One region of the Rossellomorea sp. NPDC071047 genome, then DNA from elsewhere that is predicted to be linked to it. Evidence: riboswitches for the same ligand, from Rfam matches in the RefSeq annotation. Region 1 holds a riboswitch; each other region holds the start of a gene.
The links. Region 1 has a riboswitch for lysine ahead of ACQKFO_RS00215 (aspartate kinase). Riboswitches for the same ligand answer to the same signal wherever they lie in the genome.

Region 1 (10,312 bases):
AAAAAATATGATCCTAAATACAATGTCATGTTAAAGGATGATAAAAGCTATCCGTTTATCAAGTTAACTAACGAGAGACACCCAAGACTTATTACGACCCGCAAAGTCCAAAGGGGGAAAGGGCGTTACTTTGGTCCGTATCCCAACGCAGGAGCTGCAAATGAAACAAAAAAGCTTCTGGATCGTCTGTATCCGTTACGAAAATGCACTACCCTTCCTGACCGGGCATGTCTTTATTATCATATGGGTCAATGCCTGGCTCCTTGTATCAAAGAAGTAAGCAAAGACACATATAGAGAAATGACTGACGAAATTTCCAGGTTCCTGAATGGCGGATACAAAGATATCAAAAATCAATTAACCGTGAAAATGAATGAGGCAGCAGAGAATCTGGAATTTGAGAGAGCGAAGGAATTCCGCGATCAAATCCTTCACATTGAAGCGACAATGGAGAAGCAAAAGATGACCATGACCGATTTCACTGATCGGGATGTGTTCGGATATTCCGTTGATAAAGGCTGGATGTGTGTTCAGGTATTCTTGGTGCGTCAAGGCAAGCTCATTGAGCGGGATGTGTCACTGTTCCCTCTATACAATGAACCGGAGGATGAATTCCTTACGTTCTTAGGACAGTTTTATTCTAAATCAAATCACTTTAAGCCAAAGGAAATATTTTTGCCGGAAGTGATCGATGAGGAACTGGCTGCTAAGCTGTTAGACGTGAAAATCACCCAGCCAAAGCGGGGGAAGAAGAGGGAGCTTGTGAAACTCGCCGAGAAAAATGCGAAGCAGGCCCTGGAAGAAAAGTTCGCCCTGATCGAAAGAGATGAGGAAAGAACGATTAAGGCAATTGAGCGCCTTGGGGAACATATGGGCATTTATACTCCCTTCCGGATCGAAGCATTTGATAACTCGAATATCCAAGGTTCCGATCCCGTGTCTGCCATGATTGTGTTTCTTGACGGGAAACCCGCGAAGAAAGAATATCGAAAGTACAAAATCAAAACCGTGAAGGGTCCTGATGATTATGATTCCATGCGTGAGGTTGTTCGCAGACGGTATACGAGAGTCTTGAAGGATGGTCTCCCTTTACCGGATCTCATCATCATCGATGGTGGGAAAGGGCAGATTGAAGCGGCGAGGGATGTCATCGAGAATGAATTGGGGTTGGATATCCCACTGGGCGGCCTTGCAAAAGACGATAAGCACCAGACATCGGAACTGCTGTATGGAAATCCTTTGGAAATCATTCCTCTTGAAAAGAGAAGCCAGGAATTTTACTTGCTTCAGCGGATCCAGGATGAAGTCCACCGATTCGCCATCACCTTCCACCGACAACTCAGAGGGAAAAGCGCATTTCAATCAACTCTTGATGAAATTGATGGCATCGGACCAAAGCGGAAGAAGCAACTTCTAAAGCACTTTGGTTCTATGAAGAAAATGAAAGAAGCCAGTGTGGAAGAATTTATTGAGATAGGGATTCCTGAAGCCGTTGCTAAGGAATTGGTGCAGAAATTAAAATAGAATGTTAGAAATCAGTGAAGTACTATTGATTAAGTCATTATTAGGTATGTGATGTTTGTGTTTGGTGTAGAAGTAATACCTTGAATTAGCAGAGTTGATTGGAGCGGAAGGTGCTCGACTCCTGCGGGAAACGCGTGGAAGTTGAGACCCCACAGGGCTTTTGCACTGGCCCCATAATGTTGGACACTTAAATTCTAAGCAGCTAATTCAGCACTCACTCGATAAGCTACCGGACTTTTTCGTTTTAACCTTGATTTGATTCTCAGATGATTGTAGTAATACATGTATTTTTTTAATTCGTCCTTAAAATGCTCAATACTATCAAATTCTTGTAAGTAAAGGAATTCAGACTTCATTATCCCAAAAAAGTTTTCCATGACGGAGTTGTCATAACAGTTTCCTTTACGAGACATACTTTGGGTAATGTTATGGTTTCTCAGTGTCCTTCGGTACTGGGCCATTTGATAATGCCATCCTTGATCTGAATGGATTAAGAGCTCATCGCCTTCATTTACATGTTTTAATCCTTGTTCTAACATCGTCTCCACCAAGTCAAATGTCGGCCTGGATTGGAGCGTATAGGTAATGATCTCTCCGTTAAATAGGTCTAGAATGGGGGAGAGGTAGAGTTTTTGACCGAACAGTTTAAACTCCGTAATGTCTGTCACCCATTTTTGATTAGGTTTATCTGCTCTAAAATGGCGATTTAGGATGTTGGGAGCTACTTTTCCAACTTTCCCTTTGTAGGATTTATATTTTTTCATTCGCACAATGCATTTAAGGCCCAATTCTCTCATGATCCGAAGGACTTTCTTTTTGTTCACATCGTGTCCTTTTGCTTGAAGAACGTCCGTAATGCGACGGTACCCAAGGCGCCCTAAGTGTTTGTGGTAGATGAAATTAATTCTTCTTTTCCATTTACGATCTGGATCTGGTTGGTCTAATTTTTTGATGATGTGGTAGTAAGTGCTTTTAGACAGCTTAGCTACTTTTATCATCCGAGTCACCTGGAATTCGTTCCTTAGTTCAAATACTACTTTCGCTTTGATTTCGTTGGTGATGGTTCTTCCTGAACTAAGGCGTTTAGCTTTTTTAAATACGCATTCTCCATACGAAGGTATTCAAGTTCTTTTTTCATATCTTCCATCGTTTGGTTAGAAGAGTTATCTTTGATCTTCTTATTCTTATGATTAGGTGTCATTGTAGAAGGCCTCATTTCTAATGATCCGAAGGCATGTTCTCCAGCTCTTTCCCACTTTTTCATCCACCTACGAACCATACAAGGATCGGGGACATGAAAAATGGCTGATGCCTCTCGAATAGAGTAATTCTTTTCCGTAATATATTGAATTACCCTCAGTTTAAAGGCAGAAGGATAGTTTGTATAGGGAAAGACAAATGCTTGGTCACCATGATGTCGAACTAACATCACCCAGTAACGCAGAACAGATTGATCTACGCCTACTTGATTCGCAAGATCTCGATAACTAACTAGTTCATTTAGATAACGTTTAGCAATTTGAAGTTTATATTCTCGGGTAAACTTGGCCATATGTGTATGCACCCTCCTATTGTTGGTTTTGTTGTCCAACAATAGGGGTGCAGTTCATTTAGCCCGAGGAGGCTCAACCCACGCCCCGCGGAAAGCGAGCACCTGCAGCGGAAATCACCCACCGCATGCTCATTCAAAACAGCTCACCAATGAATAATAAAATAAAATATTGTTTCAATTAGACATTGAATCAATTTTCCCCCTATGCTATAATTAACGAAAATTTATAACATTATCACTTTTTAAAGTGGTGATAGAGGTGCGAACTTCAAAAGTACAGGTAAAGAGGAGTATGAGCTCTGTTGAGATGCCTAGAAAGGGGAGATTCGCCGAAGTGGTCTTGGTCTCATGCTGATTCCGCTGGTTCTACGTTTAAGAAATGTAGGATTGTCAAGATGATTCAATCTTGGAGAGCTATCTCACAATGCCCATGAACCTATTTAGTATGTTCTGCTGTATGTTCATAAAGCAATGAGATATTATTCTCATTGCTTTTTTTATTATCCAGCACAGGTGATGAACCTGTTCCATGAACGTTTAGGATGATTGTGATTGTACTCTTCACCATCAAAGGATGAGTCTTAACCAAGCACTCAAGTGAGAAAGAGGGAGAAGCAGTGAGTATTATTGTTCAAAAATTCGGTGGGACTTCAGTAGGTTCTGTGGAAAGAATTCAAAATGTTGCGTCAAGAATCGCAGAAGAAAAAGAAAGAGGAAATGATGTTGTGGTCGTGGTATCCGCCATGGGGAAAACGACGGATACACTCGTTGGATTGGCAAGGGAAATTACATCGCAACCAAGTAAGAGAGAAATGGATATGCTTCTCTCTACAGGAGAGCAAGTCACCATTTCGCTCCTCACGATGGCCCTGATTCAATCGGGACACGATGCCATTTCATTCACAGGCTGGCAGGCCGGGATCGAGACGGAATCCGTTCACAGCAACGCGAGGATCACCAATATTCATACTGAAAAGATGTTGAGTAATCTTCAATCGGGAAGAGTTGTGATCGTAGCGGGATTCCAAGGGATGACGGAATCGGGGGAAATTACAACTCTCGGTCGTGGCGGATCAGATACAACCGCCGTTGCGATCGCGGCTGCCCTGAAAGCAGAGCGCTGTGATATTTATACAGATGTAGACGGGGTATACACAACGGACCCGCGTTATATTCAAGGAGCAAGGAAGTTACCGTCCATTTCATATGATGAAATGTTGGAACTCGCTAATTTAGGGGCCGGAGTCCTGCATCCACGGGCAGTGGAATTTGCCAAGAATTATCAAATTCCATTAGAAGTCAGATCGAGTATTGAGAAAATTGAAGGAACGTATATTGAGGAGGAAGCAAGCATGGAACAAAACCTGATCGTGAGAGGAGTAGCATTTGAAGGTGAAATCACACGTGTAACTGTATTTGGACTAGGAAACGCATTAACGGGACTATCTTCAGTGTTTACCACCTTAGCCAAAAATCACTTGAATGTAGATATTATCATTCAAAGCCAAACCGATCAGAATACGACCAATCTATCATTCTCTATTAAAGAACAAGACCTGGAGGAAACCCTTGCTGTTCTGGAACGAAACAAAGAGCAATTAGGCTTTACCCACGTTGAGCATGAAAGTGAGCTTGCAAAAGTATCGATCGTTGGCTCCGGTATGATCTCAAATCCAGGGGTGGCAGCGGAAATGTTCGAAGTGTTAGCTCAAAACGACATTGTGGTGAAAATGGTCAGCACGTCTGAAATCAAAGTATCTGCTGTCGTAGACGAGAAAAATATGCAAAAAGCAGCAAGCGTCCTACATACTGCATTTAACCTGGACGCGGTGAAGATGGAAGAAATCACGTTATAATACTAAAGGAACAGTACGCAACAAGTGAAAAAGGGTTGCCCCGTCATGGGCAACCCTTTATTAGAGTAGGAAAAGGATGTTGGTAAGTACTATTCTACTTTATCTTTCTCGTCCCATCTAACAATCACTTTCACTGAATGACTCCGTTTATGTAGTTCGTCGGCAGCCTCTGCCACACATTTCTTTTGCAACTGTACTTGTTCGGCTAGAAAGCCAGTTTCCAGTTTGAATGTTACATCCGACTTTAAAGCAAGGCGTCGTTCTAACACCGGTCCACTTATTTCAAAGGTCATCTCATTCTTTTTTTGTTCCAGCAGTGTAAGGGTTCCCCAGCCGGCTTCAGCGAAAAACGATATCAGTTCTTCTGATGACTGAAGGGGGAATTTCCGAGAAAGCTGTTTTCCACCCCAGTATAGTATATCGGGTGTGTGCTTTCCTAAAATTTCTGGAATCAATATGTCACGTAACATTTCATATCCGAAGATTGGAACGGACGGTTGATGTACTTCTTCTTTTTTCTGTTCCAAGTAAATCCCCTCTTTCTATAAAACTATTATATACATGAAAAGGGGATTTATCATCCCATACCTTGAAAAATGACCTTGGGATATTTTGGTGATATAATTTTTATTTGATATTTATTTGAATTTTCGAACATTTAACGTGGCAATACCTCATCTTTTCTGTTATCAATAAATTGAAAATATTTTTGCGGTATTGTCGAAATTATGTATACGTTTTCTTGACGCTTCCACTCCTTGGGAGTAAAATGGACATGTCACATTATTGTTACAATATAAAATATGTATCGTCGTCTAATCATTCTTATAAATGCATTAGAAAACGAATTCATATTTTATCATTAAGGGGGGTAAATCATGGCTGGAAATCGAGAATTTAATTATCGCAGGCTTCATTCATTGCTAGGTGTTATTCCAGTTGGATTATTTTTAACACAACATTTAGTCGTGAACCATTTTGCCACTGGCGGGGAAGAATCATTTAACCAGGCGGCACACTTCATGGAAAGTTTACCTTTCCGTTATATCCTTGAAATTTTTATCATCTTCCTTCCATTGTATTTCCATGCAATCTACGGAATTTACATTGCATTCACTTCTAAGAACAATGCAAGTAAGTTTGGTTATTTCCGTAACTGGATGTTTTTACTTCAACGTGTGTCTGGAGTAATCACATTTATTTTTGTTACTTGGCATGTATGGGAAACAAGGGTAGCAGCAGCATTTGGGGCTGAAGTGAACTTTCAAATGATGGAAAACATCTTATCGAATCCATTTATGCTAGGATTTTATGTGCTGGGTGTTCTTTCCACGATCTTCCACTTTGCGAATGGTTTATGGTCATTCTGCGTGAGCTGGGGAATTACAGTTTCACCTCGTTCTCAATTAATTGCTACATATGTTACGATCGGAATCTTTGTAGCGTTATCGGTTGTCGGTATGCGTGCAATTTTCGCCTTCGTATAAGGAGAAATAGATACGAGTCTAATAGATTAAATAAGTGCTCTCGAAGTATGGTAGGAAAAGGAGTGAGTCACGATGAGTAAAGGCAAAATCATCGTTGTCGGTGGCGGTTTAGCCGGCCTGATGGCCACAATTAAAGCAGCAGAAAAAGGAACGCAAGTAGATTTATTCTCACTGGTACCCGTTAAGCGTTCTCACTCTGTATGTGCACAAGGTGGTATTAACGGAGCCGTTAATACCAAGGGAGAAGGAGACTCTCCTTGGGAACATTTTGATGATACAGTGTATGGTGGGGATTTCTTAGCTAATCAACCGCCTGTTAAAGCAATGACTGAAGCGGCACCGGGAATTATTCATTTACTCGATCGTATGGGAGTAATGTTTAACCGTACACCGGAAGGCTTGCTGGACTTCCGTCGTTTCGGTGGAACGCAGCATCACAGAACAGCTTTCGCCGGTGCTACGACTGGTCAACAATTATTGTATGCCTTGGACGAGCAGGTTCGTCGTCATGAAGTAGCTGGGCTAGTGAATAAGTTCGAAGGTTGGGAATTCCTTGGAGTCGTCGTGGATGACGAAGGAGTGGCAAGAGGAATCGTTGCTCAAAACCTTCAAACGATGGAAATTAAATCGTTCGCAGCTGATGCCGTGATCATGGCAACTGGAGGCCCTGGAATTATCTTCGGTAAATCCACGAACTCTGTCATTAATACAGGTTCAGCCGCATCGATCGTTTATCAACAAGGTGCTTATTATGCAAATGGTGAGTTCATTCAAATTCACCCGACAGCCATTCCTGGGGACGATAAGCTTCGCCTCATGAGTGAATCGGCCCGTGGTGAAGGTGGACGAGTCTGGACATATAAAGACGGAAAGCCTTGGTACTTCCTTGAAGAGAAGTATCCTGCATATGGAAACCTTGTACCCCGTGATATCGCAACACGTGAAATCTTTGATGTGTGCGTAAATCAAAAGCTAGGTATTAACGGTGAAAACATGGTTTACCTGGATCTTTCTCATAAAGATTCGAAAGAGCTTGATATTAAGCTTGGAGGGATCATCGAAATCTATGAGAAGTTCATGGGTGATGACCCACGTAAAGTACCAATGAAAATTTTCCCTGCTGTTCATTATTCAATGGGTGGACTATGGGTGGATTATGATCAAATGACCAATATCCCTGGTTTATTCGCTGCTGGTGAGTGTGATTATTCTCAGCACGGAGGAAACCGTTTAGGAGCGAACTCATTACTATCCGCTATATATGGTGGTATGGTTGCAGGTCCTAATGCTATTAAATATATAGCAGGGCTTGAGAAAACTGTTGAATCCGTACCTTCTTCTCTATTCGACCGCTATGTAAAACAGGAAGAAGAAAAATGGAACAACATCATGTCCATGAATGGTACTGAGAATGCCTATGTCATTCATAAAGAACTTGGTGAGTGGATGACGGATAACGTGACCGTTGTGCGTCATAACGATAAGCTGAAACAGACAGATGAAAAGATCCAGGAATTAATGGAACGTTACCAAAACATCAATATCAATGATACGGCTAAATGGAGCAACCAGGGGGCAACATTCACCCGTCAATTGTGGAACATGCTGCAACTGGCCCGTGTTATTACAATCGGTGCTTTAAATCGTAACGAGAGCCGTGGAGCTCACTATAAACCTGACTTCCCAGAACGTAATGATGAAGAATTCCTTAAAACAACGATGGCTAAATACAATGCTGCAACGAATTCACCTGAATTCCATTATGAGGAAGTAGATACTTCACTGATTGCACCACGGAAGCGTGACTATTCTAAGAAAAAAGGGGGAAATAAATGATGAGTGAAAACAAAAGAGTCCGTTTTATCATTACTCGTCAAGACGGCCCGGAAACAGCCCCTTTCCAAGAAGAGTTCGAGCTTGATTACCGTCCGAATATGAACGTTATTTCTGCACTGATGGAAATCCGTCGTAATCCGGTCAATGCAAAAGGGGAACAAACTACTCCTATTAACTGGGATATGAACTGTTTGGAAGAAGTATGTGGAGCTTGTTCAATGGTGATCAACGGGAAACCAAGACAGTCTTGTACTGCCTTAGTTGATCAATTGGAACAACCGATCCGCTTGGAGCCTATGCGTACTTTCCCTGTTGTTCGTGACCTGCAGGTAGACCGCAGTCGCATGTTCGACAGCTTAAAGAAAGTAAAAGCATGGATTCCGATTGATGGAACATACGATCTTGGTCCCGGACCGCGTATGCCGGAGAAAAAACGTCAATGGGCATATGAATTATCTAAATGTATGACATGCGGTGTTTGTTTGGAAGCATGTCCTAACGTAAACAGTAAGTCAGATTTCATCGGTCCTGCCCCGTTATCTCAAGTCCGCTTGTTCAATGCCCATCCAACGGGTGCCATGAACCAGGATGAGCGTCTTGAATCGATCATGGGCGACGGAGGCCTTGCAAACTGCGGGAACTCTCAAAACTGTGTTCAATCATGTCCAAAGGGGATTCCTCTGACGACTTCGATTGCAGCACTGAACAGAGAGACAACTTTCCAAATGTTTAAAAACTTCTTCGGAAGCGACCATATGGTTGATTAACCGTTAAACAAAAAGCACTTTCCTTAGGGGGAGTGCTTTTTTTGCTTTTAATGTTTCTTATTTTTCAGAAAAAGCTTATAATAATGAATGACTATTCATTTTCTTATTCTATATTCATTTCCTAAAAGGAGGAGCCAATTTGAAACATTTTACATACATTGAAGATATAGTAACATGGCAAAAAGAATTTTCGTTTTCAATCCATATAAAGGTTCGGTTTTCCGAGACTGATATGTTTGGACATATGAACAATACAATTCCATTCACTTATTTCGAAGAAGCTAGAATCGAATTTTTTAAACACAAAGGGTTTATGCAAAACTGGGTAAAACCTGAACACGATACGATTCCTGTCGTTGCGGATTTACAATGTGATTTTGTCAAACAAGTATTCTTCGACGAACAGCTCAAGGTGTGTGTAAAGGCAAATAGTGTGGGGAAATCTTCAGTGGATTTACACTATATGGGTCTGAATGAAAAAGAAGAGGTTTGCTTTACAGGTAGAGGAACCATGGTCCAAATATCAAAACAGACTGGAAAAGGTGTCCCTTGGACGGAAGAAATGAAGGCGAAGCTTGACTGCAAAATGGCGGTTTCTTAGCCCATTGTAGTGTGTTATAAAAACCGTTGCCTATTTTTCATTTAACTTCCTCCTCTATGTCACTCTAAACCCTCCCTTCACATATGATATTCTGACGACCAACAATACCCATCCCCGCGGTTTAAAGCTGGCGAAGGCAAGGAGGGTTACCATAATTGAAGGACAATGATTTTACACACAAACCGTTGCTCACCAAAAGAGAAAAAGAAGTATTCGAACTGTTAGTTCAAGACAAAACAACTAAAGAAATTGCTAGTGATCTATTTATTAGCGAGAAAACAGTTCGAAATCATATTTCCAACGCCATGCAAAAGCTTGGAGTGAAGGGGCGATCTCAAGCTGTTGTAGAGCTTCTTCGCATGGGGGAACTCAAGCTTTAAATGTAAGGGACTGATTCTAATGGCAAACAATTAACGGGTCTTCCGCGGATACCTATTAATGTTTGAATGAGAGTCAGTCTCTTTTAGTTCTGGACCATTTGAGAACTTGTCTTGAATTTTTACAGTAAAAGAGCGAAAATGCTAGTAGGGGAAGTCTAGGCTGAAAGAAAGGCCGCTTTTGTCCCATAATATAAATAGAAGCTAAAACAGGAAGGTCTAATGTGATCGATTCCCGTTTTCAATAAGGAGTACATGTCCAGTTTCTGACTTTAAAAGGAGAGTAATCATGACGAATTCTAAAGAAATCAT
Region 2 (10,312 bases), on a different contig from region 1:
GGGAGCGACACCTTTATGTTTTCCATCGCCCGCACCGGTTCCAAGAACGGTAGAGGCAACGTGGGTTCCATGACCATTGACGTCCTTCACTTCTTCACCAGGTACAAAGCTTACAGCATCATCAATCTGACCTGCTATATCCGGATGCTCCGAGTCGATTCCAGTATCAAGTACGGCAACCTTGACTCCCTCTCCTGTAAAACCTTGCTCCCATGCGGAATCCGCTTCAATTTGCGGTACACTTTGATCAAGGGCTGCTTCTACACGGCCATCCAGCCAGATTTTATCAACGCCGTATTCAAATTGGGGTGTTTTTTCCGAATCTTTCTTTTCGCTTTGAACAGTGACGTCTTTCCAGAACGATTCTGCCTGCTTCTTCTCTGCAGAAAGGGCCGCTCCATTAATGCTTTCCAAGTCCCTCACTTTCTTCGATCCTTTTGGGGCCGGAGCTGCTGAGAAAGTCTTAGCCTTGGTTTCTTTGTATTCTACGATGACAGGTACAGACGCTTGATTCTTGTCATCATACCCATACTCGATCAATTTTGTAATATTGAATAAGTCTTCATCCATTTTTCCAGCGGCCATAAAAGGCATGGCAGAGTTCGGGAATACGAAAGTTTCGTCTTTGATGGTCATGACCCGGACACCTTCGCCATTCTTATCAGCAGGCTCCACATTGATGATTTGTTTGCCATTTTGGAGGGTCGACACCTTTACCACATCACCAGTGATGAGGGTGATGGTATGTTCCCCTTTGATAACTTCATTCTTATCAACATTAGACTCCTCGAGTTCCTTCCCATTGGAAGAGATACCGAGTGCATCCACCTGGAACATCGAACCTGAAATCATCGTCGCAGCAATCGATCCAACAAGAAGTGGTTTCACGTTAAGCTTTTTCATGAACATTCTCCTATTCTATTCATTTCGTCAGTTGATTGATTCATATGAGTAGACTCTTGCTGAGGGAAAAATAAAGAAGGTATGTAGTCCTAAAAATATTTAAGTAGACTACCAGGATGAATTCGTCAGTGATCACCTCCCAGTTTACATAGTCGTATGCTAATACGGGGATGCAAGCTTGTTTCTCTAGGAGTCATTTTGTATGTCTGTGGTTAATTAAATTGTAAGTCTCAGCACAGCCAATACTCAATTGGGGTTATTTTTCGGGAGTAGAGAACTAGTCCCCATGTGATTACTCGATTTCATTCAACTTACTTATGAAAATAGATACATATTTGTCACGTTTCCACACTAGATGCCGAGGGGGCAAATTGGATATACTGATACCATTACAATCTAAGGGAGCAGTCAACGTGAATGAGATTAACCTTAAAGAACTGAGAACGAACCTGAACCGCTTCATGCTTTCATATAAATTCGCCCTTGAAGAAGTCCGGACAAAGATCAATATCTTAAGGGAGGAATTCCAGGTCATCCATGAATACAATCCGATCGAACACATTTCGACCCGCCTAAAGTCCCCTGAAAGTATCCTGAAGAAAATGTCAAAGAAGGGCATGAAACCTTCCTTTGATCAGATGAAAGAACAAATCCGGGATATTGCAGGCGTACGCATCACCTGCTCGTTCATCGAGGATATCTATAAGGTGTCGGACTTGATTCAATCCCAGCATGACATTACGGTGGTGGAAGTGAAGGACTATATCAAGACTCCGAAGCCCAATGGGTATCAAAGCCTTCACCTCATCGTTCAGGTTCCGATTTTTTTGACGGATCGCGTGGAAGTCGTGTATGTGGAGATTCAGATCCGCACAATCGCCATGGATTTCTGGGCAAGTCTCGAGCATAAAATTTACTACAAATATAAAAAGCAGATTCCCTCCCATATTCAGGATGGGTTGAAGGAAGCCGCTACACAGGCGGCTTTACTTGATCGCAAAATGGAACAGCTCAATCATGAAATCAATATATTAAAAAAAGAGGATGGAGAGGATTCAAGTTTGATGACGCCGAATGAGGTTCATCAATTTCTGATGCAGCTCTCAAAAGAGGAGGATTGACGATATAAAGAGGGTTGTATGCTTCAATGCAGCTTCTTTGTGGGTCAAATCTGGATCTTCAGACCAGGACAGAGTACCTATCCCTGTGTCCCACCAGGTAGGTTCATCCATTACTTACAATACTTTCGGAAGAGGATTTATGAATAGATAAAAAAGAAGGCTGCGTCTAATGAGACGCAGCCTTCTTTTTTATACAGATGTGTGTTTGAGCTATGGACTTTCAGGGCAGGAACTAGTACCCATTCCATAACAGGAAGGGAAAACCAACCCTATTTATCGATCATTCCGAACTAAATCTGCATACGATTCACGTTCGATCACGACCCGTGATTCCCCATCATGCACGAACACAACGGCAGGGCGGGGGATCCGGTTATAATTACTCGCCATCGAATACCCGTAGGCTCCTGTACTGAACACCGCCAGTATATCACCGTAATTCGTCGGGGGAAGCATCAGATCCCAAATCAGCATGTCACCTGACTCACAGCATTTCCCTGCAATACTCACAAGCTCCGTGCATTCCTCTTGTGGACGGTTGGCCAGGACCGCATGGTATTTCGCCTGATATAGGGCGGGGCGGATATTATCCGTCATCCCTCCGTCAATCGCGACATACGTACGCACATCCGGGATGATTTTCTTTGATCCCACTTTGTACAACGTCGTACCCGCTTCTGCCACCATACTCCGGCCCGGCTCCACCCATACTTCAGGAAGAGGATATTCATTCTTTGCAAAATAGTTCTTCACACTATCGGTAATAGATTTCACATAAGTTGGAATCGGCAAGGGCTGGTCTTCTTCCGTATACCGGACACCGAATCCTCCGCCGATATTCAGCACCGGCATGGTCACGTCAAATTCGATACGAATTCTCTGAAGGAAATCAGCCAGTACTTGAATCGCCTGATCAAACCCTTCCCGTTCAAAAATCTGGGATCCTATATGAGAATGGAGCCCAAGCAATGAGAAGTATGGCTTGCGGATAGCCAGCTGGATCGCCGTACTTGCCTGCCCGTTCGAAATGCTGAATCCAAATTTCGAATCTTCCTGCCCCGTCGTAATGTATTCATGAGTGTGGGCTTCGACGCCAGGTGTGACCCTGATCAGGATCTGAACCTGTTGCTCACGTTCCTTTGCAAGGTCATGCAACAGTTCAAGCTCGAGGAAACTATCTACGACAAAACAGCCGATTTCTGCTTCCAACGCCATTATGAGTTCCTCTTCCGATTTGTTGTTCCCGTGGAAATGAATGCGATCAGCGGGAAATCCCGCCTCCAATGCCGTATACAATTCCCCGCCGGACACAACATCCAGAGATAAACTTTCCTGTTCAGCCAGTCGCACCATTTCTTTACATAGAAACGCTTTACTTGCATACGCCACCTGATACTTCAGACCACTTTCATTGAATGCATCCCTGAACAACTTCGCATTCTCACGGATCATTCTTTCATCGTAGACCATCAAAGGCGTCCCATAGGTTTCCACCAACTCACCCGTACTCATCCCACCAATTTCAAGATTTCCGTGAACATTTACATCAACTGTACTCATATCCTAAACTCCTTTTGACTCTCTCTAAAAAAACACAAAAAAACCGTATGAAGCGATGCTCATACGGTTTATCATCAAAAGTTTTGGAAACATGATGAAGACTATGTATTAACATCTCTTCAATAGTGCTCCACAACTTTTTCATTGTGACAGTCCAGCATTTCTTCAATGCTGGCCCAACAAAAAATAGAATTGGCTATTTTCTGCTTCGGCGATCTGCCTTTCCCTTCTTTTCTCAGAATCCATTATTCTCAAAGAAGATACTCATCATACTCGCGCCTCTATTATCAGAGAGTGACGTATTATTTTGTTTGAATTACTATAACATTCGCTTGAAATAGTTGTCAATTGGTTTTTGAGAGAGAAATAGGCAAAATCCCCGGAATGGAGCCCGGGGATTTCGTGGATCATTTTATTTCAGATTGATTTCGAACGGTTTCATTTTGACCGGCTTATCATTTCTGCTCAATGTCTCGAATGGAACAATTAGAGAGTAGTCCTCAAGGCTGGCATCCTGAGGTAACGTAAACGTGGATTGATAACGGAGAGTATCCTTATCCACTGTTTTCGTTTTAGCACTTCTGATCATATGATTCAACATCTCATTATAATCCAATTCATCCTTTGCATTTCTTTTTATATCTTTTGATGGGATCACCTGAATGAATTGAGCAAAATTCTCTAAAATGTCATATTTGAATTGTTTTTCTTTGATGGCATCGAGGGTGAAGTCCAGTGTCACCTTCCCTTTTACGTTTTGGATATCTTGTACCTTGACCTGATAACCAAAACGAGGGCTCTTCACCTGGAATGGAGGTGAATCCTTCAGTGAGATGATGCCGTCTTCATCTACTCGCTCCATATCAGCTTGGACTTTCAGCGACTGTGCATTATCACTGAGTTTACTAGTGAACAGCTCCCTGACAGTCTTTTGATAATCACCGTCAACTTCTTTGATATTCAGTGTCTCTGCACTGGACTTTGATAACCGGTTCCCTAGGTCATCAAACACGATTAGATTTAACGTATCTTTCTCAGACTCCACCGAATATGTATACTCCAGTGTAGTCGTAGCTTTTCCTTTAGTGACAGATGTCACTTGCAGCTCAAATTCACCATGGGGCGATTCTGTCCTTACATCTGTTTGGATCTTTTCTGATGGAATCCTCTTGACCGGTACATCAAAGGTCCAGGTACCTTTCACGTCGGCCATATGGGTGAAAGTTAACGGAAGGGTGAAGTTTTCCGGCGGTTCTTTCCCGTCCCGGTAAAATTCGATCGAGCCTATGAACTCATCCCCGTCTTTTTTAAGACCCGAACTTCCCGACCCCCATTGATTCTGATCCTTCCCGTCGAAGAGGTGATAGCTGTAACCGTTCACTGGACGATTCCCTTCGTCCATATGTTCAATGGAAAGGTCATCACCCTTCGCCTTGAAGGTGACCCCGATGATGTTCCCGTCATAATACGTGCTTGTAATCATTACATCGACACCGTTGGAAGTGGCGGCCTGATTAACTTCCGTCACTTTATCGCTTGAATAGAGTTCTTTCCCGACCTGGGAACCTACTTTTTCATAAATGCCGCCCAGTACAGGCAGTTTGGCCAGTGCATTGTTCACAGGGGCGAATAGGAAGCCCGATATGAGTACCATGGAGGCAGCAGCGGTGGTAAAAGCGGCACTTATCTTGGCTGTTTTTTTCCGGACTTTTTGTTTTCTACCTTTTTGTATTCCTGTTGAGACCGCCTCAAAAACCTCTTCTTTTGGTACCTCGATGCTGTTCATTTCTTCCTCAAACCATTTTTTGTCCATACTGATTCACTCCTTCCAATAGCATTCTCAATTCCAGCTTTGCCCGGTGAAGATACGTCTTGACCGTCCCTTCAGGCGTACCCATCGTATCAGCAATCATCTTGATCGACTGACCCTGGAAATAGAATAATATAATGACCGTTCGATAGTTTTGATTCAAAGACGCCATAGCTGTAATCAAGTCAATCCGCCCTTCTACATCCTGTTCTTCTGAGACGATGGCGGTATCGAGAAACTCATCTCCTGTCAGCACGAGCCGGTTTTGTTTCTTTAGGATGCTGTATGCCGTATGTATCAGGATCTTGATCAGCCAGGTGCTGAAATACTCCGGATTTTTCAACCGGGATATCGAGGTGAATGCTTTACAAACCGTTTCCTGCACAACATCCAGAGCATCCTCTTTATTTCTTACATATAGAAATGCCGTCCGATACAACTTCTCACTTTCTGAGTGGATCAGCCTTTCGAATGCCTGTTCATTCCCCTTTATTGCTTTTTTTACAAGTTTTACATCCATTGATTAACCTCCTGTCATTCATTAGAGTCCGGTGGGGTGGGAAAAGTTTCAAGGAATTTTTTGTGTGGTGGAAAAGGTGGTGTCTACCATATATTTCAAAAACACGCATAAATCATGTAAAGAGACGCATTAAATATAAAATCGACGCAATTATCTTTGATAATGACGCAATTCCCCTCGAAAATGACGCAATCATGGATGATTCTGACGCAATTAATTAGATTGGATGGGGTCAGCCGCCACGAAGATTGAATGTAAATGATCCAAAAGCCAAAGAACGTTTGAAAAAACCGTTTTTAACCTACATCGTTAGGCTTTTTGCCAAAAAAAGAAGCTTATCCCCATTGATAAGCTTCAATCTGTCCGTCCCGTGTAAATCATCACAAAATGCAGGACCGCTTCCGTTGATTCCATATTGATGTAGCTGTGCCCTTTATCCGCATGAAATTTGATCGAGTCATACTGACCTAGCTCGAATTCGTCATCCTGCACTTTAACACGTACCCTTCCTTCCATCACGGTGACAAATTCAATCACCCCGGGCTGGTGGGCATCGGCACGGTACTCACTGTCCGGTTTCAGGAAGGCCCTGTGGGTTTCCAATGAGTTATAGCCAGAAGAAGTAAACATCGGTTCCAAGGTCAAGGACTCATTGGCACTGATCACTTTGCTCCCTTCATTTTTCCGGGAGATCTGGACTTCTTGTTTTTCCACGAGGAGGGCAGATATGGGGATAGCTAAACCATTCGCGATTTTCCAGATGATCGTCAAAGATGGATTCGCCTCTCCCCTTTCGATCTTGCCCAGTGTCAAAGTACTGACATCGGTCATGGCCGCCATCTCCTGCAGGTTAAGCCCCCGCTCATGTCGTATATGTCTCAGTGTCATTCCCACATGCAGCGCCAATTTTTCCGGGTCCTGCCACGTCAAACCGTCATTGTTCATATTCCTACCTCTTTCTATAGACAATGTATGTAAGTATATTATAATATATATAAAATAAACTATAGTATACGAAACAGAAAGGAGTGTTCATCATCAAAGAGCTTGCTCTCGGTGTCATATCATCTATGTTCTTTGCCGTCACCTTTATTCTGAACCGTTCAATGGAACTGGCTGGTGGAAGCTGGATGTGGAGTTCATCCCTGCGATTCCTGTTCATGCTCCCCTTCCTATTCCTTATTGTAGGTTTAAGGAAGAATGTAAATCAAGTATGGATTGAAATAAGGAAGCGACCATTTGAGTGGCTGACATGGAGTTTTGTCGGGTTTGTGCTCTTTTATGGCCCTATCACCTATGCGGCTGCGTACGGACCGGGCTGGCTCGTCGCGGGCACGTGGCAGTTTACCATCGTCGCTGGCATCTTGCTTGCTCCCTTGTTTTATACTTCGGGACCGGTGAAGCGCAGGCACTCCATTCAAATAAGAGCACTGGCCATTTCCTCGATCATTTTAATAGGGGTTCTTTTCATCCAGCAGGAAAATGCCGGTGGATTGTCACCTTCAGAAATGGTCGTAGGTGTCTTACCTGTGATCATCGCAGCCTTTGCTTATCCACTAGGGAACCGTAAGATGATGGAGGTGTGCGGCGGAAAGCTTGATACCTTCCAACGTGTGCTGGGGATGACGATCGCAAGTACTCCCTTCTGGTTGATCCTGGGGTGCTATGCGTTTTTCAAGGTGGGGGCACCAAGCACGTCGCAAGTGACACAATCTTTTATCGTCGCCATCTGCTCAGGAGTGATTGCGACATCACTTTTCTTCATTGCGACAAATCAGTCCCGCCATCATCCTGGGAAGCTTGCGGCAGTGGAAGCGACCCAGTCCACCCAAATCCTGTTCGTCATCATGGGGGAAGCGGCGATCCTGTCCGTTCCATTCCCATCAGGATCCGCCCTGATCGGCATCCTTCTGATCATCACAGGCATGATCAACCACACGCTGAACGTAAAAAAAATGAACTCAGGAATTATTAAACCAATTAAATCGGCAAGCTAAAAAAAGAGGGGCATCCGGGATGCTCCTCTTTTACTTTATTTAAATACCTTTCTTCTCATCCACTGAGTCGCAGCCCATTTATCTCCGATGACAACCGGTGCCCCGCCATGAAGCGTCAAGTCGTTCAGCTCCTGATTATCATAGAAATATTCGAAGTAGACGGCCATCCCCTTTTGCGGAGAGACAGAGAAATTCAATTTCGGAAAGTACGTTTCCCCACCTTCCTCTACGTCATTCAAGTACATGACAAGGGTGCTGATTCTCGGATTCTTCACCGGCCGCGATGACGCCGAGAAGAAATCGAAGTGGGCCTTGTATTCCTGACCCGGTTTATAGTTAAGGATTTGAAGACCTTCCCCGTGCTCCACAGGTATATTCATAATTTGAGAGACTCTCTTTTCCACTCTAGTCACAACGTCATGTTCGCCTTCTTGAAGGAAAACGCTGCTGCTCGTTCTAAGTTCATCGACAGTACGGGTATTCCCTATCTTCGAACGCTGCACACGATCCTTTGAAAGCTGGATGAGTTCATCACATTCTTCATGACTCAACACATTGCCAAGAACGACAATCAGTGGCTCCTCCATTTTCGCGATAATCTGTATATCCCGGTCTTCCGTCTTGATCTTATTCCCCGTATGGTGAAAAATCGTTTGTTCCTTTACAGCTATTTCAGTAGTATCCATTGTCAACTTTAATCAACCTCTTATCGTATTTTTAACATTCTGAATTTTTATGTTAGTGGAAGCATTCTTGTATTCTTCCAATCTGGAAAAACGATCGCAACAATAGGCATAACTGTAGATTGTATTTGGCTGTTTCCTCCTGCATGTGTATTTTCATATATTTTACACCCGGTATGAGGGGAAATCTATCTTTTTTTTTGATAAAAAATAAGGGAGATGATGGGATTGTAGATGATTTGAGGATTGGCGTGGGTGCGGGGGCGTCACAGAAAAGACACGGATCGGTTCTATGTTCGTTTTTGAGATTTATGCGTCAAATTTCGTATATTCATCTTTTGAAAATTTGGCGTCGACTCTTATCTTTTATGCGTCAAACTAAAATAAAAAAGACTGCCGAATCAATTCGACAGCCCCTCCTATCTATTTCTTCATAACTTCATACTGCACCATAACTTCCTTCACAATCGCACTATCCTCATCCAGTCCGCTCACTTTTTCTAAAACATGGGCAGGGCCGTATTCCTTGATAATACCTTGTATTTCCATTGCTTGTTCATCCTCAGGATTGTCAAACAATAGCGCTGCTGCAATCGCTTTGGCAAGATACGAATAAGAGAGCCCCGCTTTTTGAGCCTCTGTTGTAGGACGGATCAAGCGGTCATCGGGACCAAGCTTGCGGATCGGTGCGCGTCCCACACGGGTCACATCATCATTCAGATAGGCATTTTTGAATCGCTCAATGTTCTTTTCAATATAAGCAAGATGCTCTTTTCCATCAAGTCCGTATTGTTTTACTAGATAAGCACCGGTTTCTTTCAACGTCTCTTTGACCTGATCGGCAATGGCGTCATCCGCCAATGTTTGATCGATCGTAGATTTCCCTTGCAGGTAACCAAGGTAAGCAATGACCGCATGTCCTGTATTAACCGTGAACAGCTTACGCTCGATGAATGGTGCTAGGTCGTCTACAATCGTCATCCCTTCAACAGGTGGGATCGCTTCCTTCGTTTCCACCACCCACTCATAGTATGGTTCAACAAGGACATCCAATGAACCTTGATCCTGCATAGGAACAATGCGATCCACCGCTGAATTGAAGAAGAAAATCTTGCCTTCAAGCTTACTTACCGTTTCTTCATCAAGATTTTCTAAAATATGTTTTTTCAAAATGTCCGTCGCACCGATCTGATTTTCACACGCGATCACATATAACGGCTCATCTGTAGACGCCATACGCTTAGCAATCCCCTTTGCAATCAGGGGTGCGATTCTCGGAAGGATATTCGGTCCGATCGCCGTCGTCAGGTAGGTGGACTGGCCGATTGTGTCGATTACTTCCCCTTCTTGATGAAGGTTGTTCAGGCCGGACACATTCTCGATCGTTTCCGTTTCCTTCGTTTCCGTTGCAAGCTTCACCTGGTAGCGACCTTCTTCATTCAGCTTGTTGATCACCTGCTCCGCAATGTCCACAAAGGTGACGTGGTAACCTGATTGGGAAAATAATGCTCCGATAAACCCTCTGCCAATGTTTCCTGCTCCAAAATGTACGGTTTGTTTCAACATCATCATTCCTTTATCAAATTAGTTTGTAAGTAGTCCAGAAATATATCTTCTAATTTCTTCATGATGATCGCTTCGTTCGTGGACGAATAAATCATCATGCTAATATGATCTTCGATTAAGCTTGTACTGATAAGGCTGAGGATTTCCTGTTC
Region 3 (10,312 bases), on a different contig from region 1:
CGGTTATCCACGAGGTATCAAAGGTGAGGATATCCACCCCTTTGCAAAAATCATTGCGGTGGCCGATGTATTCGACGCCATGACGTCAAATCGTGTATACCGGAAAGCCATGCTTCCACATCAAGCGCTGGAGGTATTATATGCAGGAAGCGGTACCCTGTTTGATACAAATGTGATTGAAGCCTTCAGGTCTTCTGTGGCCATTTATCCGAATGGGATGGTCGTGGAGCTGAATGATGGCCGAAAAGGAATTGTGACCGATCAAAATAAAGGTGTAACGGATCGACCGGTGATCCGGATCATAGAAGAAGATGGACAGGAAATACAAACTCCTTATCCCATGGATTTAAGTACGGAATTAGATAAGGTGATTACCGGATTTGATCCGGATTATGAACCCCAAGCTCTTAAAATTAAATAAATTTTTTGCGTTAAACCCCTCTTACTTTGCATACAAATAGCTTGTAAGGGGGGATTTTTTTGTCAAAGTTTAAAACATACAAACCCCGAAGAGGAGGGCCGCTGCCTTTTCGTTATGTGATGATCATCACGATTCTATTCTTTATGATTTCGACTGGATTCGGATTGTGGATCATTAACAAAGGTTTGAAACCGACACTGCTTGCTTATGCTGAAACTCAAACCAGCAGGATCGGTACGTTGGTTATCAATAAAGCAATAAACAAAAAAATTGCCGATGTTCTTGATATTTCGGATATAACGGAAGAAGTGAAGAATACAGAAGGTGATATTGTTTCATTTAAATATAATACTCAGACCATCAACCGGGTTCAGGCAGAAATCACCAACTTAGTTCAGCAAAACCTGCAAGAAGCAGAGGAAGGAAATTTAGAAAACCTTGAATTTATTACCGAAGTGGAAATCGATGAAGGCAAGTCAAAAGCAGCGAAGGGCATCACTTACTCTGTCCCTCTTGGGCAAGCGACCAACAACGTGTTACTCGGTAACCTTGGTCCGAAAGTGCCGATTCGCTTTCACTCGATCGGAGATGTCCGTTCTGATATTAAAACTACTGTAGAGCAATTCGGGATAAATAATGCCGTTGTAAAAGTGTTTGTCGAGCTTGAAGTCAATGTCCAGATCATCATTCCATTTGCAACGAAAACCGAAACCATCAAGCAGGATATCCTGGTTGCCATGGGTACCGTTCACCTGGATGTACCACAGTTTTATAACAATGGTGGGGAGGGATCCAGTCCTTCTATTGAAATTCCCACAAATTAGTCAGGAAAAAAAGTTGCCAAAAGAATGATAGTTTGTTATATTAATAAAGAAAATTTTATAACACACCACATCATCAGTCCGATGGGGTAGAGGCGCAGAGTTCAAGAGTAAGCTGTTTGAGAATGACAACTGTGAGAACAGATGAAAGGGAACTTTTGCCGAAGTAATTATGCATGTCGAATGTGTATTTGCTGGGGTTATCTTGAAGAAGGATAACACTGTCATTATAGGGGGATCTCTATAATGGGGAGCTACAGATCGTGATGGAGCACTTAAATTACTTACTAAGGTAATGATAGCTTCTCTATCGTTGCCTTTTTTTATTATCCTCTATCATGCTACGATGGTTCCCCCCTATCAAATAGGAGGAGGACACTATGGAAAACACGATTTACTCACTATTACCACCCCTTTTAGCCATTCTTATGGTTATACTTACGAGACGGGTTCTACTTTCACTGGGAGTAGGAATCGTTGCGTCTGCATTTCTGTTAGCAGATTTCTCAATTACGAAAACATTCAGCTTTATGTGGGACGCCTTTAAAGGCATCTTTGTCGCAGATGGAGCTCTCAACACCTGGAATGTCTATATTATTTTCTTCTTGCTCATTCTTGGTGTCATCACTGCATTTGTGAATATTTCCGGCGGTAGCCGCGCATTCGGTGAATGGGCGATGAAACGTGTGAAAACGAGAAAAGGTGCACAACTTCTTGCAGCCGTTTTAGGTATCATAATTTTTATTGATGACTATTTTAACGCCCTTGCTGTTGGACAGGTTTCGAGACCCATTACGGATCGCCACAAAATTTCACGTGCAAAACTGGCCTATATCATTGACTCGACGTCGGCACCCATTTGTGTCGTTTCACCAATCTCAAGCTGGGGAGCGTACATCATCGGTATCATCGGTTCGATTCTTGCTACACACAGTATCACAGAGTACACAGCATTTTCAGCCTTCGTTCAAATGATTCCAATGAACCTTTATGTCTGGGCAGCTGTTCTGCTAGTAATCATGGTTGCTGCTAAAGGCCTGGATTTTGGAAAGATGAAAGAGCATGAAGTAAGAGCCCTTGAAACGGGAGCCCTTTATGATCCTGAAAAAGAGATTCCAGGAGAATTAAAAAATGATCTGCCTGTCAGTTCGAAAGGATCAGTTGGTGATCTTGTCTGGCCGATTGTAGCACTTGTTATCGGTACAATTGGAATGATGCTCTGGACTGGCTATCAAGCAGTCGGATCATTTGACATCCTGCCGATTTTTGAAAATACAGATGTAACGAAATCATTATTATATGGTGGATTATTCGGTCTCCTTGTTGCACTGATCTTCTTCATTCGTCAAGTCAACTTGAAAGGGATCGAAGGTAAAGCAGTTGGAGTAGCAGTAGTGGAAGGGATCAAATCCATGCTGCCGGCCGTTTACATCCTTATCTTCGCCTGGACGATCGTCACATTGATCGATCAATTGCAAACAGGAACGTATCTTGCGGGTCTGGTTGAACAATCAAGCTTGCCGATGCAGGCACTTCCTGTCATTTTATTCTTAGTTGCCGGAATCATGGCATTCTCGACGGGAACTTCTTGGGGATCTTTCGGGATCTTACTTCCGATCGCCGGGGAGATTGCAGCAGCAACAGATGTAAGTATCTTACTTCCTGCTATGGCTGCTGTATTAGCTGGATCTGTATTGGGGGATCACTGTTCTCCAATCTCGGATACAACCATCCTTTCCTCTACAGGGGCAGGAAGCAATCATATCGATCACGTTCTTACACAGCTTCCATATGCCTTAATCGGAGCGGTTGCTGCTTCAATTGGATATCTTGTATTAGGATTCACTGGAAGCACACTATTCGGCCTTGGGGTTGTGATCATTTTGATCGTTGCATTCGCTTTTCTGTTTGGTGAAAAAGCAAAACCGGCTGTTTCAGAGCAATAATATAATGAAAACCAGGAGCTCATCGGCTCCTGGTTTTTTATTATGCATTCGTGCTTTTTTTTAAACCCGCGACGGTATCCCAAAACCCACCTCAACCTTTCCGATCATTAATCCTTCATGTTTCGACAAAATTCTTATAGTGAAATAGTACCTGTCCCAATTTTAAAAAATCTCTATAAAAGCTTCAAAATAGCTTTGACAATTGCCATGGAACTAGCTATACTGACTTTAGATTATAAATAATCTGAAAATATAAAAATTTCAAATACCTTAAATTGGTAGTTGAAAAGAACTAGGGGGGACCAACATGGAGAAACGTGCCCAATTTGGAACACGAGCAGGATTTATTCTTGCTGCTGTCGGGTCAGCAATCGGTTTGGGAAACATTTGGCGTTTTCCGGCAGTAGCGTATGAAAATGGTGGAGGAGCATTCTTTATTCCTTATTTATTCGCTCTTCTTACAGCGGGAATTCCATTATTAGTGCTTGAATTTACGTTAGGTCATAAGTACCGTGGGTCGGCACCACTATCTTATTTCCGTCTTAATAGGAAATTTGAGTGGCTTGGCTGGTGGCAAGTATTAATCGCATTTGTCATATCTACCTATTATGCCGTCATCATCGCATGGGCGATGTCGTACAGTGTTTTTTCTTTCAATTTAGGTTGGGGGAAGGATACAGAGTCATTCTTATTCAACGACTATTTGAAGCTTACGGTTGATCCAGGTCAGACAGGAAGTATCGTTCCCGGAGTATTCATTCCACTTGTATTGGTATGGGTGATTACATTAGGGATTCTTTTCAAAGGTGTAAAGAAGGGAATCGAAGTAGCGAATAAGATCTTTATTCCGGCACTAGTTATTTTATTCTTAATCATTGTTGTTCGCGCTTTAACATTGCCTGGAGCATTGGATGGGTTAGATGCTTTCTTCAAACCGGATTTCAGCAAAATAGCTGACCCTGGTGTGTGGGTAGCGGCATACGGACAAATTTTCTTCAGTTTATCCATCGCATTTGCGATTATGATTACGTATTCCAGTTACCTTCCGAAGAAATCGGATATTACAAATAATGCATTCATCACAGGTTTCAGTAACTCAGGGTTTGAATTACTTGCAGGTATCGGGGTATTTGCTGCTTTAGGTTTCATGGCTCAATCTCAAGGTGTAGGGGTGCAGGAAGTAGTAAGCGGTGGAGTTGGATTGGCGTTTGTGGTATTCCCGCAAATCATTAACGAATTCCCGGCACTTAACGGATTATTCGGATTCCTGTTCTTTGCTTCCCTGGTGTTAGCCGGGCTGTCATCACTCATCTCGATTACGGAGACTTATGTAGCAGGGGTTTCTGAGAAGTTCGGAATTTCCCGTACGAAAGCGGTTCTATTCGGCGGAGGACTTTCTGCGGTCATCTCAATCTTATTTGCCACTCAGGGCGGGTTACTCTTCCTGGACGCTGCAGATTACTTTATCAACCAGTTTGGTGTAGCATTCGTGGGGTTAGTTGAAGTAGTAGTGATTGCCTGGTTCCTGCGCAAGTTAGGTACATTCCAATCTCACGCTAATGGAATCTCTGATATTCAGCTTGGTGCCTGGTGGAAAGTATGCTTGGGTGTCATCACACCAATCGTTCTTGGATGGATGATGTTCGGATTATTCAAAATGAATTTATTAAGAGAATTTGAAACTGAAACTGGAAACTATGGAGGTTACTCAGATGCCTTCATCCTTTACAGCGGATGGTTTGTTGCAGGATTCGCAATTCTTGCAGGTGTAGCCTTCTCATTCAAACGCTGGCATGCCAAAACTGAAGCTGAAAGCTATAAGGAGGTAAGCTAACATGACTGGTAGCGCAATTGCAATGATGGTTGTAGGGATGGTCATCATCTGGGGTGGATTAGCAGCTAGTATCATGAACGCGGTTTCCAAATCCAAAAAACAGATGTAAAGAGTGAAAAGATGAAGCAGACGATGGGTTAACCATTGTCTGCTTTTTTAACGTTTTTTGCTTTTGATTCTGTCTTGACGTTCCCACATACGTAAGTGAGGGTAAGGGTCAAATGACCATTCCGTCAAACCATTATCCTTGTACATTCCGTAATGCAGATGGGGAGGGAATTTCCCTGATGTCCCTGGGGGTCCGTATCCAGAGCTCCCGACACCGCCAATAACCATTCCCGGTTCCACCACTTGACCTATATGAAGATCTTTAGAGAAACCGCTAAGGTGGGCAAAGTAATGATACGTATTATTAATGTCACGTATCCCGATTCGCCAGCCTCCATACCGGTTCCATCCTTTCATCTCGATGATTCCATACGATGTCGCTCTTACAGGTACACCATAATCAGCAAAGAGGTCCGTCCCTTCGTGAATACGTCTTCCTCCCCAGCCACGGGCGTCACCCCAAGTGTTTCGGTAACTGTAGTTGAATCTGAGGGGAAGTGGGAAGGCTTTCTGGTTTAAATGGATGGTCCCGTATTGTTTATAGATTTTTGCATTTCCCATGATGATACTGACTGTTTTATCACGTTTGTAATAGTCCCACAGAGCAAGCTTGAAATTATCCCGGTCAATACCGTATCGTAATATAAAATCTGTCAAAGCAGCCAGTATATCTTCATCACTCTTCAGGCTGGCTTTTCCATCGAAGTCTCCATCCCGGCCCATCCCGTTGAAAAGTGCTATCGTTTCAGGGTTGTCATCTTCCCGGTCAGGATTAAGAGGGCCGACCCATTTTTCCGGCTCCATATAGATCGATATAAGTGAAGAAGGCTTTTCCCTATCTTTGCGGGCAAACCGTAAACTGCGTTCGTACTGATCGACAGCAGCAAGATAGTACCAGGGAATATGAGTCAGAGCCGCGCTTTTTTGAAATAACTCCATCCTTTTCGTGTGAATCTGTTCGTCTGTCAGCTTTTCTGCAGCAACGGTTTGACAAGGGCTTATCAACATGCAAAAAGCCACAAATGCTAAGACCAATCGTTTGTACAAAATAATCCCTCCATTTTTAGGGGCCTACTACTAGTTTGTATCGTTCATCGGGATTCATAATCATCAATAAATGGTAATAGGGTATCACATGCTTGTTTTCACTTTTTTAGTATGATAAAGTGACAAAAGAAGTATATTGATGATGGCTTTTTTTACATAAGATGAACGATTTAGAAAGCGTTTCACTCTTTGCCTAAGTCAGAATTATTTAGGATTGGAGATGAGGGGTATGAGTAAGAAAGATGAACACATTCGTAAACCGGATTGGCTTAAAATTAAGCTGAATACGAATGATAACTATATGGGCTTGAAGAAAATGATGCGTGAAAACAACCTTCACACGGTATGTGAAGAGGCTCGTTGTCCTAATATTCATGAATGTTGGGGAACTAGAAGAACAGCTACCTTCATGATTCTTGGAGATATTTGTACAAGAGCATGCCGTTTCTGCGCAGTAAAAACAGGCCTTCCAACTGAATTAGATCTGAAAGAACCAGAACGCGTTGCAGATTCTGTTCAATTAATGAACCTGAAGCACGTAGTTATTACAGCTGTTGCTCGTGATGACCTGAAAGATGGTGGATCGCAAGTTTTTGCTGAAACGGTTCGTGCCATTCGTCGTAAGAGCCCGTTCACTTCCATTGAAGTATTACCTTCCGATATGGGTGGAGTTTTCGATAATATCAAGACATTGATGGACGCAAAGCCAGACATCATGAACTACAATGTCGAAACCGTTCGTCGCCTGACACCAAGAGTTCGTGCCCGCGCTACCTACGACCGCACATTGGAATTCCTCCGTCGTGCAAAAGAATTAAATCCGGAAATCCCAACAAAATCAAGTATCATGGTTGGTCTTGGGGAAACGAAGGAAGAAATTCTTGAAACTATGGATGATCTGCGTGCAAATCATGTTGATATTGTGACATTAGGTCAATACCTGCAACCATCTAAGAAACACTTGAAGGTACAGAAATATTATCACCCTGATGAGTTTGCTGAACTACGTGAAGCAGCGATGGAAAAAGGCTTCAGTCACTGTGAAGCAGGACCACTCGTTCGTTCTTCCTACCATGCAGATGAGCAAGTTAATGCAGCTGCTAAAGCAAGACAAGCAGCCGGTGAGCAAGAAGTTCAAAAGGCATAATTTTTTCATATATAAAAGGACTGACTTGAAGGAGAAGATCTCTAACAGTCAGTCCTTTTTGTAGCAAAGAGTATGACATGAGACGCAAATCCTGCAAGGGATGATGCCTGTCTCTACTGTCTGATTAATCGACCATGTTATCTGTGTTATCTTTACGCTTTTGGCGGTCTTTGTTGATTTTGTGTACATCGTCGTCCTGCATTTCGTATTTCTCAGATGTCATTTCACCATTTGGATTTTCACCTGCGTCTACATTTCTTCCTTGAGGAGAATCCTGCAGCATAAGGTTGATTGTATCATCAATGGCTGTGTTAGCGTTACGGCTATCGCTATCCATTTTTGCCAGGTTTTCTACATTGCGCATCAGGCTCTTGTCATCGGTCACATAAACATGGTACCAACGGGGAATAACTGACATGGCTGTTTTCTTTACTTGGTCGGCTACTTCAAAGCGGCCATCTTTATCCTTTTTGTCCGTCACGTATGAAATCAGCACTTCTTCATCAGTGACAAGAGTGGAACAATCCTTGACGTCCGGAAGAGAAACACTCATTTTGCTGATTGTGTCGGCTACTTGTTCTCGATTGATGCTGTACATATCATTTGTGGAAATGGTTTGACCACCAGTAGGACTTTTCTGTTGGCGAACATAGCCGAAGTCCTCACCGCGGTGAGCTCCTTTTTTCGTCCAGCTATTTTCGTTGTACAGGTCCTCCCGGTCATTCACGTTAATGGTATTTCCATTGTCGTGAAACATTTCTTCATTGGCTGTGTCGATTCCATCACAAGCTGTTCCGATTAGCGCAATACTTAGTACAGTTGTACCCAGAATGAATTTATTCAACTTAAACACCCCCTATTTGTTAGGGTGACCATCTCTTATGACAATTTTTCATAGTAATTAATGGACAATCCGTTATAATTTAAGATAAGGAAATGAAAGTGGGTGGACGAGATGATTTGTGTGCAGAATACATGCTACGAAATCGTTGAGGAATTTAGAGACGGATTCAACGAGGAAGCATTTAAGGAAAGATATAGCGACATCTTAAGTAAATACGACTTTATCCTTGGGGATTGGGGATATGGCCAGCTCCGCTTAAAAGGATTCTTTGATGACCATAATCAAAAAGCCTCTTTTGACACAAAGGTGAGTACACATAAGGATTACTTGTATGAATACTGTAATTTTGGCTGCGCTTATTTTCTTGTGAAAAAAGTCAATAAATAATGGTGAAGAAGGAACAAACCGTCCAGTTTGTTCCTTTTGTTATTTTACTTATTTTCAGTATATGGAGGTTCTTCATTCACATCGGGATCTGCATGCACAGGGTGTGACCCAGGCTCCTGACGTGGGATGTCCTGATGAAGTGATTTATTTTCATAGTTGAAAGCACTGTAATATCGCTGCCCTTCTTTCCATGGTGTGCTTTTGTTCTCAACGGGAGTATTTTTTCCTCGCGGAGATCCGTATGGCCCTTCAGGAAGTGTTTCTGGAACGATAAAATTGCGATATGTTTCAACATTAGAGAAGTCACTATATACTTCCTCTTCTTTATCTCTTGGTTCTTTACTCATTTTATCTCCCACCTTTCATACATGTAGTATGTGAGAGTGGGGTGGACTTCATTCTTTCTAGTGCGCTACATAATGATTTCTCCTAAGAAGTCCCTCAATTCATCGGCTTCTTCCTCCGTTAGCTTGAATACACTTTCTACATATCCAGGTTCATCAAGATCATCCCTGCCGACAATCGCAAATCGACTGCCTTGAAGGTCTAATACTAAAGATTTCCCGTAATAGCGATCTGTTTGGGTAATCGCTAAGTCGTACCGCTGATTTTCACCCATAAAACTCACAAAGCGTGTTTTTGTCTGTTCTGTATCATCGTATAAATAAAATCGTTCACTCATGACGATGTCCTCCTCTTTTTTTGCTTATCTCATCATAACAAACTGAGCTGAGAAATGCAGGATGTACCTGTATGACAGTGAGGGAAATATGTTAAGATAATATGGAGGATATCGTTCATAGAGAGGGGTCCACCATGTATTTCGTAGATAGGGAAAAGATAGAGGAAATATTATTGTATATGAATGATCAGTTAAAGACTGTTAGTGAACATGATCAATGGGACGGAACATTGGAAAAATTAGCTTTGGAACGAATGGCCCATACGATTATTGAATCTATACTCGATGTAGGAAACAGTATGATCGACGGTTTCATTATGAGGGATCCGGGAAGCTATGAGGATATCATTGATATTCTTCTGGATGAAAAGGTCATTGGAGACAAGATGAGTGAAGATCTTAAGCGACTTGTTGCAGAGCGTAAGGTTCTTGTTCAAGAGTATACAGCCATTCATCATGAGCAATTACATACGATTTTAAACGAGGTATTCCACTCATTAGAGAAATTTCCACAACAGGTTCAGAGCTACCTTGAAAATGAATTGGGACCTGTGTCTGCATTTAAAAATTAATCAGCAATTGACAGCGCTTTCTGAATAGGGGGCGCTTTGTTTTATTTATGGAATGCATTTTACCGAAAATAGCACAGGCTCTTCAGGTATTTGGACATACTATACACAAGCATACGGAGGTACACAATGAAAGAATATAAAGGTTACTTAATTGATTTAGATGGCACAATGTATAAAGGAAAAGAGAAAATCGAAGAAGCAGGGGATTTTGTTAAACGATTACAACAAAAGGGATTACCTTATCTGTTTGTGACCAATAATTCTTCGAGAAGACCTGAACAGGTTGCTGAAAAATTGCAGTCCTTTGATATCCCTGCCACGAAGGAACAGGTATTTACTACCTCCATGGCGACAGCTCAGTATATGGCGAAGAAAAAGCCAAATGGGACGGCATATGTCATCGGGGAAGAAGGAATCCGTTCGGCGCTGGAAGAGAATGGCATCACCCTTCAGGATGAGAAACCTGATTTCGTGGTAGTGGGAATAGATCGTGATATTAATTA

Region 2: another riboswitch for lysine. It lies ahead of lysA (diaminopimelate decarboxylase); the one in region 1 lies ahead of ACQKFO_RS00215 (aspartate kinase).
Region 3: another riboswitch for lysine. It lies ahead of ACQKFO_RS12595 (Na+/H+ antiporter NhaC family protein); the one in region 1 lies ahead of ACQKFO_RS00215 (aspartate kinase).

Annotation. Positions count from the first base shown of each region.
Region 1 covers NZ_JBNNJT010000001.1:40,743-51,054, forward strand. The annotation lists gene uvrC (excinuclease ABC subunit UvrC) at 1-1,524, shown strand, start outside; one part of gene ACQKFO_RS00210 (IS3 family transposase) at 1,719-2,605, opposite strand; one part of gene ACQKFO_RS00210 (IS3 family transposase) at 2,605-3,076, opposite strand; lysine riboswitch at 3,323-3,501, shown strand; gene ACQKFO_RS00215 (aspartate kinase) at 3,694-4,932, shown strand; gene ACQKFO_RS00220 (YslB family protein) at 5,022-5,459, opposite strand; gene ACQKFO_RS00225 (succinate dehydrogenase cytochrome b558 subunit) at 5,811-6,419, shown strand; gene sdhA (succinate dehydrogenase flavoprotein subunit) at 6,492-8,255, shown strand; gene sdhB (succinate dehydrogenase iron-sulfur subunit) at 8,255-9,022, shown strand; gene ACQKFO_RS00240 (acyl-CoA thioesterase) at 9,162-9,623, shown strand; gene ACQKFO_RS00245 (helix-turn-helix domain-containing protein) at 9,779-10,003, shown strand; gene ACQKFO_RS00250 (MarR family winged helix-turn-helix transcriptional regulator) at 10,290-10,312, shown strand, end outside.
Region 2 covers NZ_JBNNJT010000002.1:576,686-586,997, reverse strand. The annotation lists gene ACQKFO_RS10875 (S8 family peptidase) at 1-903, opposite strand, end outside; gene ACQKFO_RS10870 (GTP pyrophosphokinase) at 1,365-2,024, shown strand; gene lysA (diaminopimelate decarboxylase) at 2,298-3,584, opposite strand; lysine riboswitch at 3,700-3,876, opposite strand; gene ACQKFO_RS10860 (DUF4179 domain-containing protein) at 3,997-5,397, opposite strand; gene ACQKFO_RS10855 (sigma-70 family RNA polymerase sigma factor) at 5,378-5,914, opposite strand; gene ACQKFO_RS10850 (helix-turn-helix domain-containing protein) at 6,269-6,802, opposite strand; gene ACQKFO_RS10845 (DMT family transporter) at 6,952-7,911, shown strand; gene ACQKFO_RS10840 (2OG-Fe(II) oxygenase) at 7,947-8,597, opposite strand; gene ACQKFO_RS10835 (mannitol-1-phosphate 5-dehydrogenase) at 9,018-10,157, opposite strand; gene ACQKFO_RS10830 (BglG family transcription antiterminator) at 10,163-10,312, opposite strand, start outside.
Region 3 covers NZ_JBNNJT010000003.1:100,632-110,943, reverse strand. The annotation lists gene ACQKFO_RS12605 (HD-GYP domain-containing protein) at 1-421, shown strand, start outside; gene yunB (sporulation protein YunB) at 481-1,245, shown strand; lysine riboswitch at 1,325-1,507, shown strand; gene ACQKFO_RS12595 (Na+/H+ antiporter NhaC family protein) at 1,623-3,188, shown strand; gene ACQKFO_RS12590 (sodium-dependent transporter) at 3,496-5,022, shown strand; gene ACQKFO_RS12585 (methionine/alanine import family NSS transporter small subunit) at 5,024-5,131, shown strand; gene ACQKFO_RS12580 (M23 family metallopeptidase) at 5,179-6,138, opposite strand; gene lipA (lipoyl synthase) at 6,407-7,324, shown strand; gene ACQKFO_RS12570 (YhcN/YlaJ family sporulation lipoprotein) at 7,449-8,168, opposite strand; gene ACQKFO_RS12565 (YutD family protein) at 8,280-8,555, shown strand; gene ACQKFO_RS12560 (cytosolic protein) at 8,600-8,902, opposite strand; gene ACQKFO_RS12555 (DUF3055 domain-containing protein) at 8,968-9,237, opposite strand; gene ACQKFO_RS12550 (DUF86 domain-containing protein) at 9,372-9,809, shown strand; gene ACQKFO_RS12545 (TIGR01457 family HAD-type hydrolase) at 9,936-10,312, shown strand, end outside.